Regions from separate parts of the Silvimonas sp. genome, predicted to be linked through region 2. Evidence: predicted binding sites of a transcription regulator. Region 2 holds the regulator's gene; each other region holds the start of a gene.
What was found. The regulator FliA, encoded in region 2, starts transcription of late flagellar genes. The targets are predictions, from matches to a motif close to GCTAAAGNTNNNNNNNNNNCNGCCGATAAT.

Region 1 (2,205 bases), on a different contig from region 2:
TTTTTATCAAACATCGTACTTAAACATTAGTTGGGTCGCGGCGAGCTGGCAACCGCAGCGTAAACACACTTCCCTCACCGGACGCCGAGCGTACTTCCACATCGCCATGCCAGTGAGTGATCAGGTTACGCACGATAGCCAGACCCAAACCGGTACCCTCTTTGCGGGTAGTAAAGAACGGCTCGAACAATCGTGCCTGGACTTGCGCTGACATGCCACAACCAGCATCGCTAACCCGCAAGAATGCGTTGTCGCCTACGCGTTCCAGCGACAAACCAATCTCACTGTCATCAACAGATGCGAGCATTGCATTGTCGAGGAGATTGAGAATTACGCCAAGCAATTCCTTGCGATTTGCCAGAATCAGGATTTCATCCTCTGGCAGTTTTAGCGAAAGCCGCAGGTGCCGAATGTCCATCTGCGGCTGCAAGGTCTGAGCCGCTTCAGTGACGGTTGCCACCAGTCCTACCGGTTCCAGCGACATATCCTGGCCACGCACAAAACGCAGCATGTTCTGAATCAGTGTTTCAAGATGTCGTAATCGTGCCGTGGTTTTTTCACCAAATTTGATTCGATCTGCCTCGGCCAGTTCCGCCCGCGACAGATGGCCGGCATACAACAGTGCGGTGGCCAGCGGCGTGCGCAGCTGGTGAGCCAGACCCGCCGCCATTTCACCCATGGAAGCCAGCCGTTTGTGTTGTGTTAATGCCTGTTCCAGCGCCCAGCTCGCGGTCAGATCGTGCACCAGCAAAATCCGCCGGTCTTCCTCGGGCATATCACTTTCCACCATGCTCAAGCGCAATGCGCCTTGTGCCCGTGGATAAACCCAGATATCGGTCACTGGCGTGGATTGCAGCTTGTCGCTTAAAAAGCGATGCCAGTTTTCCCCCACTGTTAATGGGGCCAGCAATTCAGTTGCGGCCGGATTTAATGCAAAGATGGTGCCGTCGGCTTCCAGTTCAACCACACCGGCGGGTAGACAAGCCAAAAGATGAGCTAATCTACGAGATAACGCAGCTTTCTCTTCCAGTTCGCGTCGCAGGTTTCCGTTGGCGATTTCAAGTTGCGTTGTAAGAAACTCAACCTGCTGCTGCAAATCGGCATAAGCGTCACTCAACTGCCTTGACGCTGCAGTAAATAATGAGAAAGCCTCTTCCAGATCGCGTGGATTCATGCTGGCACTTTCATCCGGCATTGCTGCCACTCCTTGTTGAATACAGGCGTTTCCATTATAAATGCCATAAGCATTGGCTACTTTAGTTATGCGTTTTCGCAACCTAAAGGTTTTTAGTCATTTACCGATAACGGAGAACAGCTACACTCTTATTATCACAGCATGCTGCATTGATTTACACCACAATGCGACATAACTTACATTTATTGGCAGGATTGTTTTATCCTGGAGTCCACTGTGTCTGACTTATTCAAAAGCATCGACGCGCGCACCAAGCTGGCCGGGACAAACAAGCTGGAAATTCTGCTGTTTACGCTCGGCGAAGACCAGCGATCCGGTCGTCGCGAACATTTCGGCATCAACGTTTTCAAGGTCCGCGAAGTCATGCGCACGCCTGAAATCACGCATGCGCCGGAAACCCCGCCCAACGTAGAAGGCATGGTCAGCTTGCGCGGCGTATTGGTGCCGGTGATCGATCTGGCCAAGTATGCCGGCATTGTTACCGCCAATCGCCCCGAAATCATGATCGTATCCGAGTACAACGGCCATACCCAGGGTTTCCTGGTGGAAGCCGTCGATACCATCTTGCGACTGGACTGGAGCACCATGCGCGTGCCGCCAGACATGCTGACTCATCAGATGAGTGGCCTCGTCACCGCCGTAACCGAACTGGAAAGCGGCAAACTGGTCATGATGCTGGATGTGGAAAAGGTGCTGGCCGAAGCGCTGCAGACCGACCAATCCATTGATGCTGAAACCGTCATTCGCGATAACACGTTCGCACAAAAACGCGTGTTCTTTGCCGATGATTCAGCGGTGGCCCGTCGCCAGATTGAAATGACTCTGGACGCCATGGGCTTGCGGCACCAGTCGGCGCTGAATGGCCGACGCGCCTGGGAAGAACTCCAGCGCATTGCCCGTTCGGCGGAAATCCAGGGCAAACCGGTGCGCGATTATCTGCAGTTGATCCTGACCGATGTGGAAATGCCGGAAATGGATGGCTACATGCTCACCCGCATGGTCAAGACCGA
Region 2 (2,205 bases):
CGCCGCTGCGAGCCAAGTTGCAAGGGCACACCTCCGTGCTGGTCGGGCAATCGGGCATGGGCAAGTCGACCTTGCTCAACGCGCTGATCCCGGAAGCCCGTGCGCGGGTGAACGATATTTCCACCGCACTGGATACCGGCAAGCACACCACCACGCACGCCACCCTCTACCATCTTGATGAGCAATCGGCGCTCATTGACTCACCCGGCGTGCAGTCGTTCGGGCTGGCGCATCTCAAAGAAGAGACACTGCCCAATCTGATGCCGGATTTACGCCCGTACGTTGGGCAATGCCGCTTCCACAACTGCCGGCATCGCCACGAGCCCGATTGCGCCATACTCAATGCAGCCAAAAGTGGCGCAATTGCCCAATCCCGCATGGACTTGCTCCACCGCCTGCAAGACGAACTGGCCCAGGTCAGCACCTGGTAATTGTGCGCCTGGCACGTCCGCAAAGTTGCTCAACACAGGGAATTGATATGACAATCAAGTATGCTGAGCACGTTACACCTGTCATCCTTGATCGTGCGCGCTGCGCGATGCAGTGATTTTGATATATTGATATAGCCGTAACCTGCAAGCTTCGACATGCCCGCACAACGTGCCTTACATCTTTATCGCCAGACCCAGCACGCCGGTGACGACGAGCGGGTAACTCGTCATGCGCCGCTAGTGAAGCGCATCGCCTACCATCTGGTATCGCGCCTGCCCGCCAGCGTGGATGTTGAAGACCTGATCCAGGTGGGTTTGATCGGACTGATGGAAGCGGCCCGCAATTTTGATCCGGCCGCCGGGGTGCAGTTTGAAACCTTCGCCTCGCAGCGCATACGCGGCGCCATGATCGATGAGTTGCGCAACGCCGACTGGGCCTCACGCCAGACCCGCCGCAACATGCGCGAGATCGAAACCGCATTGAGCGCACTGGAACACAAGCTCGGCCGCGCACCCTCCGAGGGCGAAGTGGCCAAATCCATGGCGCTGCCACTGGACGAATACCAGCACATGCTGGCCGAAGCCCGTGGTCATCAGTTGGTGTACTACGAAGACTTTGAAGACGAAGACGATCACAGCAGTTATCTGGATCAGTTTACGGCCGATCATAAAGCCAACCCGTTTACCCAGATTGCCGACGCCGGGTTTCGCCAGACCTTGGTCGACGGCATCGGCAAATTGCCAGAACGTGAGCAATTGGTGATGGCGCTGTACTACGATGAAGAACTGAACCTGAAAGAAATCGGCGCAGTGCTTGGTGTTACCGAATCGCGTGTCTCACAATTGCATAGTCAGGCCGTTGCCCGATTGCGCGTGCACCTCAAAGACTGGTTACATCGCTGACACGCGGATATCGCCCACAATAATTTCAACGACAAAAACCCACTCAGCGCATGGATAAAATCAGTGTTATCGGCCTTATTCTCGGTGTGGTCGCCATTACGCTGGGCCAATGGCTGGAAGGCGGCCACATTGGCTCGCTGCTCCAGTTCACCGCATTCCTGATCGTGATCGGCGGTACCGCCGGTGCGGTCATGCTGCAAAGCCGGGTATCCGACTTTGTCGCCGGCATGAAAATGGTGAAATGGGTGTTTGTGCCGCCGGTGCATGACTTTCGCCGCATCCTGAACACGCTCACCACCTGGAGCCAGCAAGCACGCCGTACCGGTTTGCTGGGGCTGGAACCCTACGTGCAAAGCGAGAAAGATCCATTCGTGAAACGCGGCGTGCAAATGCTGGTGGACGGCGCCGAACCCGAAACCATCCGCCGCTCGCTGGAACTCGATATTGATGTGTGGGAATTACACGCCCGTAGTGCGGCCAAAATCTGGGAAGCCGCTGGCGGCTACGCACCTACCATCGGTATTCTGGGCGCCGTACTGGGGTTGATCCATGTGATGGAAAACCTTTCCGATCCATCACGTTTGGGCGCCGGGATCGCCGTGGCGTTTGTCGCGACCATTTATGGTGTCGGCTCAGCCAACCTGATCTTCTTGCCTATCGCCAATAAACTCAAACTGCATATCGGCACCGAAGTTCGCCGCCGCGAAATGCTCACCGAAGGCCTGGTGACCATCGCCAGTGGCGAAAACCCGCGCATGCTGGAAAACAAACTCGCTGCTTATTTGTGAGTCACGCGGGTGACATAAAACACACCAACACCGCCCTTTGTAGTGCGGGCGCGACAACCTCTTTGCGCCGAGCCCGTTACTTC
Region 3 (2,205 bases), on a different contig from region 2:
GACTGGCCGCGCTCTTCTGCGCCAATGCCCGGATACGCACCCGGCGTATCCACAAAGGTCATGATCGGCAGGTTGAATTTTTCAGCCAGCTTCATCAGGCGCAAAGCCTTGCGGTAGCCTTCCGGACGCGGCATGCCAAAGTTGCGGTATTGCCGGTCTTTGGTATCACGGCCTTTCTGATGGCCAATGACCACGACGCTTTGACCGTTAAAACGGCCTACGCCGCCAACAATGGCTGCATCGTCTGCATAGTGGCGATCACCGTGCAGTTCTTCAAAATCAGTAAATAGCGCCTTGACGTAATCAAGGGTGTACGGACGTTGCGGGTGGCGTGCCACCTGCCCGATCTGTGCCGAGGTGATCTTGCTATAGATACTCTTGGTCAGTTCCTGGCTTTTCTTTTCCAGGTGGCCAATTTCCACGGAGATATCTACGGCCGAATCATCCTGCACAAAACGCAGTTCCTCGATTTTGTTTTCGAGTTCGGCGATCGGTTGTTCAAAATCCAGAAAAGTGGTCTTCATGCTGTTTTTGTTTCCCTGAGAAGCCGCCAGGGCTTGGGTATTGCGTCAGATTGCGTTGTGTTCCACCGTATTTTCGGCCTGCGCAGCGGCGTCAGCGACCTGTTTCGTATGGGGTGGAACCCAAAAATCACGCAACTATACAGCAACGTTCTGCCTCCCCCAAGCATGGCACGACGGAACAGCAACCGGCCTGGTGACCCGTAAATCCGTGATCAGGCTACAAGCCTTAATCTGTAAGGTATTGGCTCTGATGCGACTAACCCGGTCTGCAGTTTGTATCAAAGCACTGATGACCTTTTGTCGGTTCGTTGCGACACGTGAGCCATTCTTCACCAGTGCAATGACGTGCTTGTTTATCATCAGTTGCGATCGTTTGCGCACGTCGCCCTGCCCGGTTGTGGCTGGCAATGAAAATCAATCCTAAAGTTCCTACGCGCACAGCCGATAATTGGCATAATAAACGTTAATGCGCAGCCCGCCGTGCCGGTGGGCGGGAAAGGTAAACATGAAAATAGACCAATCTAGCAAGGTTTCACTGCAATCGCCCGCACGTACCGACGCGAGTCGGACGCCTGCACCCGCGACCCAGTCAGCCTCGGCACAAGCGACCAGTACCGCTCAGGAAAACGTAACCCTGAACCCGGCTGCGGCGCAATTGGGGCAAGCAGATCAAACCGGCGGCGATAACAGCGTGTTCGATAGCGAACGCGTGGCTTCTTTGCGCCAAGCGATCAGCGAAGGTCGCTTTACCGTGAGCAGCGACCGGATTGCCGACAAGCTGATCTCCAGCGTACAAGATTTGCTGCAGCAATAAAGCAATAACCGCCGCGTTGCCAACTGTGCCCGTTCACTGGTGGCACAGAGCCCTCTTCACCCTTCTTTGTAGCGACTGCCTCTGTGGTGCAACCTGAATCCGTACTTGAGCTGATTGAAAAAGCTTCGGCCGCACTGGCCGAGTTGCTGCAGTTGTTGCAGCAAGAACAGGATTGCCTGGTCAGCAACCGGATTGACGATCTGGCCACCTTGATCTCCGCCAAGCAGCAAAGTGCCGGCAAAACCGAACAAGCCACCGGTGCCGTCGAAGAATGGTTCAATGCCAATGGTATCGCCAGCCGGGAAGCCGATATCCGCCAGTGGCTGGCCGCGCACTTGCCGCAAGGCGCAGGTGCTTGGGAAACATTACGCGAACAAGCGCGTCAGGCTTCTGCCATCAACAAAAGCAACGGTCAGTTGATTGATACCCGTCGGCAATTGGTGGATGGTTTTGTTGCTGAACTGGCGCACGAGCGCGGCGAAGGCACCCAGTTGTATTCGGGCTCCGGCCAGCTTACCGGGCGGACCGGGCCATTTACCCGCGGCAAGGCTTGATTTAGCGGCTGGTTCGAGCCGAAACCAGGAACAAACAATAAAGGGCACCCCATCTGGCGTGCCCTTTTTGCTATGCGCGAGAAAGCAGCGCCAGATCCACCGCTAGCAGATATCAGTTGGTGGCAATCAGCGAGCGCCCGCCCTCAAACCGCGCTGCAAACCATGGCGAGCTCAGCGATTCAACCTTGATATGCCCTTTGCTGGATGGCGCGTGCACAAATTTGCCATCGCCAATATAAACACCGACATGTGAATACGGCTTGCCCAGCGTATTGAAGAACACCAGATCGCCCGCTTGCAGAGCCTGGCGATC
Region 4 (2,205 bases), on a different contig from region 2:
CCTGATTCAGACTGAGCATGCCCGTCCACGCGTGGGTTGGGCGGGGGGCATCAGCCACACTGGCGACCTGGAGCTGATCGAAGGCGTGGTTCGGGAGTTGGCCAACGAGGTGGATTGGGTGTTTTTTGGTATGTGCCCTCCAAAATTGCGCCCTTATATCAAAGAGTTACACGAAGGTGTACCGATTGAAGGGTATCCGGCCAAACTGGCTAGCCTGCAACTGGATCTGGCGCTGGCACCGCTAGAGCACAATCAGTTTAATGAGAGCAAAAGCAACCTGCGCTTGCTGGAGTACGGTGCTTGCGGCTTTCCAGTTGTATGTACCGATATTGAGCCGTACCGGGTTGACTTGCCGGTAACCCGAGTGCGCAATCGTCACAAAGACTGGATTGACGCCATTCGCATGCACCTGGACGACCTGTCTGCAACTCGCCAGCGCGGCATGGAATTACGCAATGCGGTGCATGACAAATGGATGCTGAAGGGCGATAACCTGGAGTTGTGGCGTAAGGCTTGGTCTCCTGATTGATGATGGATGACGCAAAAGACCACTCCTGACCACGATGGCGAGCCATAAAAGGTTCGCCATTTTTTTATTCGCAAACGGGTGGAAAGGGCAGTTGAACAGGGGAAGGGAGCGTGCATTTGAACGGCAGCGCGGATACTGGCGTCGGCTGAATTTTCTTTCTTCATTTGTCAAAATTTGCGGGAAAATTTTTTTTTGAATTTTCCTAAAGTTTATTCGGCTATCTCCGATAAACAGTCCAAGGACGCGGTGTTGCGTCTGAATGTTAAACGCATAACCCTTAACGAGGAGCTACCAAATGTCTTTGGTTCTCAACACAAACGTCGCGTCACTGATGGCTCAGCAAAACCTGAGCAAGTCGCAAGATTCGCTGAATACCTCACTGGCACGTCTGTCGTCCGGCCTGCGCATTAATAGCGCCAAGGATGACGCAGCCGGTCTGGCCATCTCCGACCGTATGACGTCGCAAGTCAATGGCATGAACCAGGCATCCCGCAATGCTAACGACGGCGTTTCGCTGTCGCAAACTGCGGAAGGTGCTCTGGGTCAGATGGGCGATATGATGCAATCCATTCGCCAACTGGCTGTTCAATCCGGCAATGCGACGAACTCTTCGTCCGACCGCCAGGCTCTGAATGCCCAGGTTAACCAACTGGTTTCCGAACTGGACCGCACAGCGCAAACCACCCAGTTCAACGGCCAGAATCTGTTTGATGGCAGCTTTACCGCTGCAACCTACCAGGTAGGCGCCAACGCCAACCAGACCATCACTGCAACCATGGGTAACTTCCGTACCAATCAGTACGGCACGTTCCAGATGGGTGGCGGTAATGGTACCGGTCAACTGGCTTATACCAACGAAGTTAGTGGCACCACTCAAGGGGCCGTAGGCGGTACTGCCACTGTGGCTGTGACCGGTGCTGTGGTAACTAGCTCCGGCACCATGTCGATCAATGGCAAGTCCATCGCTGTTTCGGGTACTGACCAAGCCAGCGACGTTGCTTCGAAGATCAACGCTGCTAACACTGGTGTAACCGCGACTGCCAATACTGAAGTTGATCTGAGTTTCGGTTCGGGTTCGTACTCGCTGGCTATTGCATCGAACAACAACACCTACGCGGGTGTATCGTTCAGCGTGACCTCCTCTGTTTCAGGTCAGGCTCCGACTGCTTCGGACTACAACCAGGCTGTAACTTCGTTCAACAACGCACAGTCGCAAACCGGCGTTGTAGCTCAACTGGCCACCTTTACCAACGCTAGCGGTGCCGTTACTTACGGTATCAAGCTGACCAATAACTCCGGTGCGAATATCCAGATCACTTCGGCCAGCGGTGTTGCCAGTGGCTTTGGTGGCGCGGTGACCCAGTACAACTACGATACGACCAACTCGGCCGGTTCGGCGCAGTACACTTCCGGTTCGTCTCTGGTGAGCTCCTCTGGTTCGGGTAGCTTCACCTTTGGTGGTCAGATCGTGCTGAACTCGTCCAATTCGTACTCCATCACTACCAGTGGCGCAGGTTTTGCCAGCGGCGTGATTACTGGTCAGAGTTCGACAGGCGCTGCTTCCTACGGTCTGTCTTCGGGTTCTACCATGACTTCTTCGCTGAAGACCGTGCAAAGCCTGGATGTTTCGACATTGGATGGCGCAACGCAGGCCCTGCGGATTGCCGACGGTGCAC

Region 1: the regulator FliA is predicted to act here: its motif matches at 1,277-1,306, upstream of P4L78_RS11170 (chemotaxis protein).
Region 3: the regulator FliA is predicted to act here: its motif matches at 944-973, upstream of flgM (flagellar biosynthesis anti-sigma factor FlgM).
Region 4: the regulator FliA is predicted to act here: its motif matches at 731-760, upstream of P4L78_RS16595 (flagellin).

Annotation. Positions count from the first base shown of each region.
Region 1 is NZ_JARLJK010000107.1:46,557-48,761, forward strand. It holds gene P4L78_RS11165 (ATP-binding protein) at 20-1,195, opposite strand; gene P4L78_RS11170 (chemotaxis protein) at 1,412-2,205, shown strand, end outside.
Region 2 is NZ_JARLJK010000066.1:69,828-72,032, forward strand. It holds gene rsgA (ribosome small subunit-dependent GTPase A) at 1-431, shown strand, start outside; gene P4L78_RS08300 (RNA polymerase sigma factor FliA) at 588-1,334, shown strand; gene P4L78_RS08305 (flagellar motor protein) at 1,385-2,122, shown strand.
Region 3 is NZ_JARLJK010000122.1:232,950-235,154, reverse strand. It holds gene P4L78_RS13825 (acetyl-CoA carboxylase carboxyltransferase subunit alpha) at 1-524, opposite strand, end outside; gene flgM (flagellar biosynthesis anti-sigma factor FlgM) at 1,030-1,338, shown strand; gene flgN (flagellar export chaperone FlgN) at 1,422-1,892, shown strand; gene P4L78_RS13810 (C40 family peptidase) at 2,005-2,205, opposite strand, start outside.
Region 4 is NZ_JARLJK010000136.1:220,550-222,754, forward strand. It holds gene P4L78_RS16590 (TIGR00180 family glycosyltransferase) at 1-529, shown strand, start outside; gene P4L78_RS16595 (flagellin) at 825-2,205, shown strand, end outside.